DNA from 3 places in the Exiguobacterium sp. s128 genome. Region 3 is predicted to be linked to each of the others. Evidence: predicted binding sites of a transcription regulator. Region 3 holds the regulator's gene; each other region holds the start of a gene.
The links. The regulator LexA, encoded in region 3, represses DNA repair genes until DNA is damaged. The targets are predictions, from matches to a motif close to CGAACATATGTTCG.
Positions count from the first base shown of each region.

Region 1: the regulator LexA is predicted to act here: its motif matches at 1,418-1,431, upstream of addB (helicase-exonuclease AddAB subunit AddB).
Region 2: the regulator LexA is predicted to act here: its motif matches at 1,106-1,119, upstream of KNQ13_RS09790 (Y-family DNA polymerase).

Region 1 is NZ_JACSMT010000002.1:160,562-163,846, reverse strand. Features, by position in the region: gene KNQ13_RS01860 (hypothetical protein) at 1-405, shown strand, start outside; gene KNQ13_RS01855 (hypothetical protein) at 507-848, opposite strand; gene KNQ13_RS01850 (truncated hemoglobin) at 908-1,288, opposite strand; gene addB (helicase-exonuclease AddAB subunit AddB) at 1,624-3,285, shown strand, end outside.
Region 2 is NZ_JACSMT010000022.1:28,459-31,743, reverse strand. Features, by position in the region: gene KNQ13_RS09800 (MBL fold metallo-hydrolase) at 1-274, shown strand, start outside; gene KNQ13_RS09795 (pentapeptide repeat-containing protein) at 337-984, opposite strand; gene KNQ13_RS09790 (Y-family DNA polymerase) at 1,144-2,469, shown strand; gene KNQ13_RS09785 (YolD-like family protein) at 2,453-2,782, shown strand; gene KNQ13_RS09780 (ZIP family metal transporter) at 2,852-3,285, shown strand, end outside.
Region 3 is NZ_JACSMT010000007.1:16,103-19,387, reverse strand. Features, by position in the region: gene KNQ13_RS04615 (YneB family resolvase-like protein) at 1-548, opposite strand, end outside; gene yneA (cell division suppressor protein YneA) at 594-881, opposite strand; gene lexA (transcriptional repressor LexA) at 1,092-1,706, shown strand; gene KNQ13_RS04600 (metal-binding protein) at 1,737-2,207, shown strand; gene KNQ13_RS04595 (MIP/aquaporin family protein) at 2,393-3,094, shown strand; gene glpK (glycerol kinase GlpK) at 3,138-3,285, shown strand, end outside.

The DNA of each region.
Region 1 (3,285 bases), on a different contig from region 3:
GAATCATACGAATGGTTAAACAGAAGAAAATTACAACCTGGATTTGGTGTGAATGGAGGACGACGTTTCATCAGTTCGCGAATCGTCCGTCCGGAAAATACACCAGGTAAACGCGTTAAGGGTGTCAAACGAGCCCGTCAACTAATCGTCGATGACGCAGGAAATCGACGTTGGGTGACGAAACGGATTGTCGTAACAGATGCAGCAAAACATATGACGATCAATCGTCGCACATCCGTTGCCCAAAAAGAAGTAACGGAATCCCGTCTGCAACAAGTCAAACAAAAACTGACGTCGAAAAAAGTGCTTTTACCTGTACTGGCGGCAACAGGACTAGCGGTTGCGGGTGGCGTATTGGCATACGTCCTGCGTCGAAAAAAACGAAACACGCCCGAACAGAATTAATGAGCTTGTAATAGGTACATGCAAAAAGCCGTGCTCCCCATCAACTGATTGGGGGAACACGGCTTTTGCATGAGTAAACAGTCACAAGACGAATACGTTTTTTACAAGAATCGTTTACGAATCGACGTCGCGAGTGCTTTTTCAGAAATCTCTTCTAATTCTTTTTGGTTGGTCGGATCAAAACTGTCATTGTAGAAACGGCCGACAAACTCTACGCGATCATAATCAAGTTCTTTGAAAATCAAATGTTTATGATCATCATAGAAGACAACACGGTAATAATCAGAACCACGTTCAAGCGTAACGAGTGCGCGTATGTGTTCGAGTCGTTTCTGTTCATCGGACTTTTCTTCTTCGACAGGTTCCTCTGTCGTTTTGGCAGCCTCTGCTTGTTCGAGGGCACTCTTTACCAATTCACTCTTTTTATCTTGTTCTTCAGTCATAGTTATCGCCTCCACTTTTCATTTTACATTGAAATGTACCGATGAGAAAGAAAAATCCCTTATCCGTCTTGATGAGCATCGCAAATCCGAAGAACATTCATTGCACCAATCCGAAGACGTTCGATTAAAAGAGCAGCGGCTTCTTGATTTTGGATCGTCTCCTCGATGGCAGCAGTCATCAGTTCGATCCATCGTTCAGCATGCACACGTCTGATCGGTAAAAGACGATGAATCATCGCCAGGTTCATCCGTTCATCGTACAACTCATACTGCTTTGGACCACCCGTGAGCTGAGTCAAAAAAACGATTTGTGCGTGCTCGACACGTTGTCGATCAGCAGGGAATAAGGGACGGAGAAGGTCATCGACATAAACACGTTCATAAAACCGCATAACAAGTTGTTCGATTGCTGGTTGTTTTCCGAGTTTCTCGTAGAGCATGAATGTCCCTCTTTCCATTAACTATTCCTTTGAAATACATTATTATCTCAATCTTTACCCGCTTTTTGCAACTACTGACCAAAAGTTAAGGAATCTAATCGTTTCATCAAGGAAACCTTCGTTTCAAACCGGACGTTTGTTCGTATTTATGCGATAATCATACATATAAGAAAAAATGACGTGAAGCGACAACTCATGTCGCATTAACTAATAAAGGAAGTACTCGCAGCATCCGAACACAAACAGCAACGCAAACATTCGCCGACACTATACAAAGGAGGTGAAGGCCGGCTCCTCCCAAGACGGAAGTCAGGGAGCTACGCCGGCTGGAAACTATGAATTATATGCACTTAGGTCGTGCCGGTACAGGTAAGACTACCAAGTTAATTGAGGACGTCGTCGAACGACTCGTGAAGCAGCCATTAGGACCTCCGATTTATTTTATCGTCCCTGATCAAATGTCATTTGAAATGGAGCGGCGGATTGCGACCGATCCGCGTCTGTCCGGTCTTGTCCGAATGGAAGTCATGAGCTTACGGCGATTTGCCTTTCACATCATCCGTGATCATGGAAACCAAGCGATTCCTTTCTTAGACGAAACGGGGACACAACTTTTATTGCGACAAGTCGTGGAAGAAGCGGAAGAAGAGTTAAAAATCTTCAAACGGACTAAAAACATGCCCGGTTTTTATAAAGGATTGGATGAATTGATCGCATCGTTTAAACGTTCCTTAGTGGATCCTGACATGTTGCGTCAAATCAGCAGTGCTTCACCTGAACGTTCTCCTAAGCTAAACGACTTGGCGTTGATTTATGAACGGTTCACAGAACGGATTGCGGACAAAGCCCTCCATGCAGATGATTATTTTACGACACTCATCGATCTGTTACCGGAAGCGAATCTAAATGAGGCATGCGTATTCGTCGATGGTTTTTATGAATTTTCCTTACAGGAGCAACTCGTGTTACTCCGTTTGATGGAACTGACACAAGAAATGCATCTCAGCTTTACACTCGATGTCGAGGACGCCTATGCCAAACAGTCTGAATTTGGTGTATCACAACGGTGTTATATGCAGTTGATTGAACAGATGAACGAACGTCAGATTGAGCATGAAGAAATTCATTACGAGCAGCCTGTTAAATTCAAGAGCGCAGGATTACGGATGCTTGAACAAGCATTACTTTCACCGGGGTATCCGGCTGTCGATGAAGAAGTGGACGGATTGACGATTGTTGCTGCGGTAAATCGTCAGGTCGAGGCGGAAGCGGCTGTCAGAAAAGCTATCCAATTCGTACGGCAAAATGGATACCGCTTTAATGAAATTGCCTTTCTCGTGCGTCATCTCGAACCGTATGCGGATCATTTAGAACGGGCTTTCCAATTGTATGATATTCCGTACTTTCTGGACCAACGGGAATCGATGGTTCATCACCCGATCGTCGAACTAGTCCATGCGGTCCTCGAAATCGTCATGACAGGTTATCGGGAGGAGTCTGTTTTTCGATTGCTAAAAACAGAACTGATTCCGCTGCCGGCAGAGGACGCGCGATTAGCTCTCGATCGATTAGAAACCTTTGTGCTCGAACGAGGAATCAAAGGGTCGATGTGGAAAAAACCATGGCAACTCAAACGTCGTCTGGCGGATGAAGTCAGTTTGACGGATGATGAATTAAAAGAAGAACTCGAGTTGAACGAGTGGCGTCAATTTTTGATTGAAGCGATTGAACCCCTTGAAAAACGCTTTAAGGCTTCGAAGACGATGAGCGAATATACGCGGGCCTTATACCGTTTTTTAGAAGAACATCAGCTGACGGATCGTTTGATGGTCTGGAAACAGCAGGCGCTCGAGGCAAATGAATTGAGTCAGGCACGGGAACATGATCAAGTGTATGAAGCGGTACTACACCTTTTTGAACAACTAGAAGCAGCAGCTCCTGAGACGGTTTTGTCTACTGAACTATTTGTTCAAATGGTTGAGACAGGACTTGAAAGT
Region 2 (3,285 bases), on a different contig from region 3:
TGACGTCGCGACTGCGATCGAACAACATGCACCCGACATCATCGTCGTCAACAGTGGTGCGGCACAATTCTTGACCGGAGAACCGATTACGATGTCCCAGCGCGATTTACTCGCCGTTCATCAAGCAGCTGCTGAGTCGACAATCATCGTCTCGCACCTCGAATCCGTCAATCATTGTCTTCTGCGTCGTGATATGATTGCTGATTTCTTGGCTGCCCATCATTTATCCGCTCATTTCCTCATTCCAGATGACGGCGAAACCATTTCCCTCTAAACGAAACGAAGTTCACTATCCCGGTAGTATTCGGGACAGTGAACTTCGTTTTTTTTTGATCGTTAATCATGACTTGGAATGACGAGTCCGAGTAACCGGGCAAACGTGATGGCCTGGCTTTCCGTAACGATAGCACCTGGTAAGAAACGTGGATCAATCGTGATTCCGGACAGGTCGGCTTGCCGCAGATCCAGTCCTTTTAATGCCGTCTCGACCCATTGACTTTCCGACAAATCAACTTCATGCAGCCGGAAATCGGTTGGCTTCATTTCAAAGAAATGACTTTCCCGCATCGTCGTCTGCTCCAGTGCGACGTGACGTAACGCTGTCCGAATCAGTTGGGCATAATTGGCCTGACAGTTTTTGATCGTCACATGATCAACCGTATTCGATTCAAAGTGAATTCCGGTCAGGCGACAATCCTCAAAAACGACCCGGTGAAAACGACTGTCCTGGAACTGACACCCCGTCAAGTCACATTGTTCAAAGCGGACATTTTCAAATGAAGCCCGTTCAAAAACCAGTCCCGCAAACGAGACATTTCGAAAACAGACTTGATTGACGTCGAGCCGTTCTGTCAACTCGACCGGTAATGTCTCTTTTTCATACAACGTTTGATACAGATACGGATCATCGATTTCGACATCCGCAAAGGTTTCCGGTGTCAGCTGGTGCGGTAACTCGGGTAATTGAATGATTTGTTTTTTCACGTACTTCCCCTTCTTTCCTTCTACATCACTTTCATCTTTCTCAGTGTAGCAAAGATTGACTCTTTTTTTGGTTTTTTGATTTGAGACCGACTGAGACCATGATATAGTCAAATCAAAAACAAGAACAAATGTTCTTTTATGTACCAAGGAGAGTTTCCGATGAACCTGACTATCTCTTTTCCCGATCGACGGATCTTTTGTGTCGACAGTGTCTCTTTTTATGCCAGTTGTGAATGCCGTTATCGAAATTTGCCTCCCTTGACGACAAAACTTGCTGTCGTATCGGACTTGACCCGCTCCGGATCCGTTGTCCTCGCAGCCAGCCCTGCCTTAAAACAACTCGGAATCAAGACCGCCAGTCGACTCTATCAGATTGAACAATTGCCTTATCGGGAGCGAAAGCAGATTATGCTCGTTGAACCGCGGATGCTCGCATATATGAAAACATCAATTGAAGTATTGGATGTCTTGCATCAGTTTGCCCCGCCCGATGCGATCCGGATCTATTCAATTGACGAAAATTTTATCGACATGACCGGAACGGAACGGCTTTTTGGATCAGATGTTGAAACGGCTCAAAAAATCCAGACAGCGATTTGGCAACAGACCGGCATTCCGGTCCGGATCGGCATCGGTCCGAACAACGTCATCGCAAAACTGGTGCTCGATTTACGTGGAAAACGTGAAGGCATCGCACAATGCGGTTATGCAGATGTCTCCCGGTTGTTGCATGATTTTCCGGTTCGCAAGATGTGGGGAGTCGGACGGATGATGGAGCAACACTTGTCGGTAATGGGGATCAACACCATTGGTGACCTGGCCGCAGCACGGGTTGAAGACTTACACGAACGGTTTGGAGTCCTCGGGGCAGAACTTTGGCACCATTCCTGGGGAATCGACAGTTCTCCGACCATCATTGATCCGATGACCTTATTCCAGACTGCGCCGGATACCAAAAGAACAATCGGACATGGAGTGACCTTGATGCGCGATTATTACCAGTACGAACAGATTCGTTTAGTTCTGGCCGAATTAGCAGGCGATGTCGCGGCACGGGTCCGTTTTTCTAATCAAGTCGGTTGGACGGTGCATCTCGGCGTTCGCTACTCCCGCCATGTCACCCGGGACGGCTTTTCGAAACAGCTCCGCCTGCCTTATCCGACATCTGATGAACGGCTGTTGTTGCGTTACGTCCTCCAATTGTTCGAACCGAATTGGCTCGACGGTGAACCGGTCCGCTTTTTATCGGTCGCCCTCGGGCAACTCACTCCGGATCAGGGAACACTTCAGTTGTCCTTATTTGAAGACAATACAAAGGTCTGGCGCAGAAAGCGCTTGTTAAAAGCCATCGACCACGTCAATTTACGTTACGGAAAAGGAACGATCCGGCTCGCTGTGTCCTTCCTTGATACAAGTGTCGCAAAACGCCGGCTCCGGTTCGTCGGCGGCCATCCGGGAGGTGACCAGCATGACACGTTATCATGATCGTGGAGACCTCAAATGGCTTCCCTTTCTGATGCCGGAACACATTCAACTTCTCAAAGCCTATTATCTTGAAAACCATCAAATCGATCTTCCAATCATCGATGAACAATTGCAGTATCCCTGGCAGTTCTTACTTGAACAAGCATTAATAGAAGGAACCGAGCTTGAAATCACGTATTATAGTGAAAGAGGCTATGTCACGACCTCCGGGTTCATCGAGCAGGTGCATCGTGAACGTGCCTATCTCATATTGCGTGGATTATCACGGATCGAGATTCCGCTCGGACGAATCATTCGGATTGAAAACGGGTAGAAGAGACAGAAGCTGCTGTATCTTACGCACTTATCTTACGAATTAGCATTGAAAGAAGGATTGATTGGTATGATGGAATGGTTTACCGGACTTCCGGTCGTCGTGCAAGCGTTGCTTGCCGGCATGATGACTTGGGGATTGACGGCACTCGGAGCCGCACTTGTCCTCGTCTTTACGACGATTGAAAAACGGGTCATGAATATGATGCTCGGCTTTGCCGCCGGTGTTATGATTGCGGCTTCGTTTTGGTCATTGCTCGCCCCGGCAATTGAATTTACGGAAAATGATGGTGGAATTGCCTGGTTGCCGGCCGCAATCGGTTTCCTGGCAGGTGGTTTTTTTGTCCGCCTCCTGGATTTCGTAACTCCCCACCTGCATTTATCCGCTCCGCTCGAAACAGCCGAAGGTCCGTCGACCGGTCTGAAAAAGACAACGCTGTTGTTTCTCGCGATTACTTTACACAACATCCCGGAAGGTTTAGCGATTGGTGTTGCCTTTGGTGC
Region 3 (3,285 bases):
AACGTCAGTCCTAAGTCACGTAATCGGACGATTTCTTCAATCGGTACTTCTTTTCGGCTCCGGCCTGCATTCTCACCTTGGCGATTGAGGTTCTGTTCGGGACGGAATCCATTTTCGACCGCCCGTCGCATACCACGAGCAATTTTTGCATTATGCAATTTGCGTTGGTACTCTTCGACAAGCGAGACGATCTCAAGAACCATCGCTTCGGCATCGGCCAATTTATACTCGCCGTCTGATTCCATCGTCATCAGTTGGACATGATGTTTTCGAAACGTATGCAAAATCGCAATCTTCGCATTCCCACGTCCAATTCGTGTATCGTCCGTCACAAGAACAGCGTCGACCGTTTGACGCGTCACGTAGTCAAGAACAGTTAACATCCCTTCCCGATCGACGTCATAACCACTTTCTTTTTCCGTGATGATATCCACGACTTCAAATTCTTTTGTTGCAGCGAGTCCCGACAGTTCTGATCTTTGCCGCTCAAGCGAGCTATCCTGTGCTTCTTTTTCCGTCGAGACGCGACAGTAGATTACGACTCTCATACTACTTCACACCCCTGTTCGTTCAATAACAACTTTTACAGTTTGTCACTGTTGCGCGATTGGTACAACGATTTTGTTTTTCGAAATGACATGAGTCGTCTTCAGTTCATTATTCTCAATCAACCACTCGACATATTCTTGATCCGTCATCGAACCGTCATTGTAAACTTCGGCAACTTGTTCGACTGTCGCATTTTGATCGACAGTGACAGAAGCAGTCAGGAGTTGATCGACCTTTTCGTCCGGTCGAGGTGTTAAAAGGAAAAGAATGAAAGCAAGGCTGAGCGTATAAAAAACAATGGAAAAGGCATGGGTACGAATCGTATGCATCATGATGAATCCCTCCAAATTAAAATGATTTAGAATAGATGTTCCCGGAACAATTGTTCGCATAACTCATCATAAACCAAGAACCAGTGTTCGGTCAACACAAAATGTCGAACAATTGTTTGTACGCTCATTTGTTCTATGTTATAGTGATTTTAGAAACATGTATTCTTATTATCCTTCAAAAAACCATTCCGAAAAGAGGTGGCAATTCATATGCGGAAAATGTCGAAACGACAACAAGAAATCCTTGATTATATCGTCGCTCAAGTGAAACTGAAAGGGTATCCACCTTCAGTTCGTGAAATCGGTGAAGCTGTTGGTCTTGCTTCAAGCTCAACGGTACACGGTCATTTGGATCGTCTAGAAAAACGCGGACTGATTCGCCGTGACCCGACAAAACCACGTGCGATTGAGATATTGGTTGATAAACCTGAAGATGATCACGAAGCGATCGTGCACATTCCCGTCATCGGGAAAGTAACCGCTGGATTTCCGATTACAGCAATCGAAAACATCGAAGAACATTTCCCGCTTCCGGCTCACTACGTCGGGAACGAAAACGTCTTCATGTTGACAATCGACGGTGAATCGATGATTAACGCAGGGATTCTTGACGGTGACCGTGTCATCGTACGTCAACAGAACACGGCAGAAAACGGTGAAATCGTCGTTGCTATGACCGAAGATAGCGAAGCGACAGTTAAACGGTTCTTCTTAGAAGATCAACAAGTGCGTCTCCAACCAGAAAACGATTCGATGGACCCGATGTATTTCGATAATGTCTCGATTCTTGGCAAGGTCATTGGCGTATACCGGACGATCCACTAAGTGAGGGACCAGCTCAGCTGGTCTTTTTTTATGCCTTCTGGAAACGTACATGATACGGTCAATACCGTCGCCTTGGCAGGTTACGTTGCGTATTCGGTCGCAACACAGCAGACGGATTGGTTACCTACTGCTGTCGGCATTACTGTCGGCACACTTTGGCTCTCTCCTGACTTGGACTTAAAATCGGAGCCCTATTATCGTCTCGGACCGTTTCGAGTGCTTTGGATGCCGTACGTCAAAATCATGCCGCATCGCTCGATCTGGTCACATGGTTTGATCATCGGTGATATCATCCGACTGTTATACAGTGCTGCTTTCGTCATTCCTTTGCTGTTTTTGGCGCTGTATACCAAAATCATCGCCTCGGAGACGGTCGATCTTTGGTTTGAAGCGATGCCCGCTTTCATCATCGGCATCATCGCCGCCAGTACGATACATATCGTTCTCGATCACTCTAGCAGCTTCTTTCGAACAAAAAAGAAGCGAAAAAAGCGTCGCTGAAAACCCTTCGTTCATCGTAAAAATGAACAAAGGGTTTTTTAATATCCATTTTTCATATTTTTAAACATAAATTAAGGAAATTTCATTTCCGAATTGCAATTAATTGTATTGAAAACGTTATCATTTAGATGTAGGTTTAAATGGAAAGGCCAATATTTGCTTCAATCCAAAGGGAGGGTTTTTGCATGAGTAACTTTACTAGTGAGCTGATTGGAACGATGATTCTGATTTTGCTCGGTGATGGGGTCGTTGCAGGGGTTGTCTTGAAAAAGACGAAATCTGAGAACAGCGGCTGGATCGTCATCACATTTGCTTGGGGTCTCGCCGTCATGACTGCAGTTTATGTTGCAGCCGCCAGTGGTGCCCACCTTAATCCAGCGGTCACTTTGTCGCTAGCGTTAAACTCTGATTTACCATGGGCAGATGTACCCGTCTACATCGCTGCTCAGTTAATCGGAGCCTTTATCGGTGCGGTACTCGTTTGGCTTCATTACATGAAACATTTTGAAGCGACAGATGACCAAGCTGCAAAATTAGGTGTCTTTGCAACAGGACCAGCTATCCGTCATACCGGATCAAATCTTGTTTCTGAGATTATCGGAACGTTCGTCTTGGTTTTCGGAATTCTAGCGTTTGGCGCAAACTCGTTCGCCGATGGGTTAAACCCGTTAATCGTTGGTCTACTTGTTGTCGTCATCGGTCTATCGCTTGGTGGTACGACAGGTTATGCCATCAACCCAGCTCGTGACCTCGGTCCACGGATTGCGCACGCCATCTTACCAATCAAAGGAAAAGGTTCATCGGATTGGGGTTATTCTTGGATTCCGGTCGTCGGACCATTCATCGGTGGCGCGATTGCCGTCTTCCTTCATCAAATGCTCTTTTAATTAACTGACGGATTTCAACTCACATTTCAAGGGGGATTTCAGAATGGAAAACAAGTATATCTTAGCACTCGACCAAGGTACAACAAGCTCACGCGCCATCATCTTTGATCATGATGGTCATATCGTCAACTCCGCACAACGTGAATTCAAACAATATTTCCCACAACCAGGTTGGGTCGAACATGATGCCA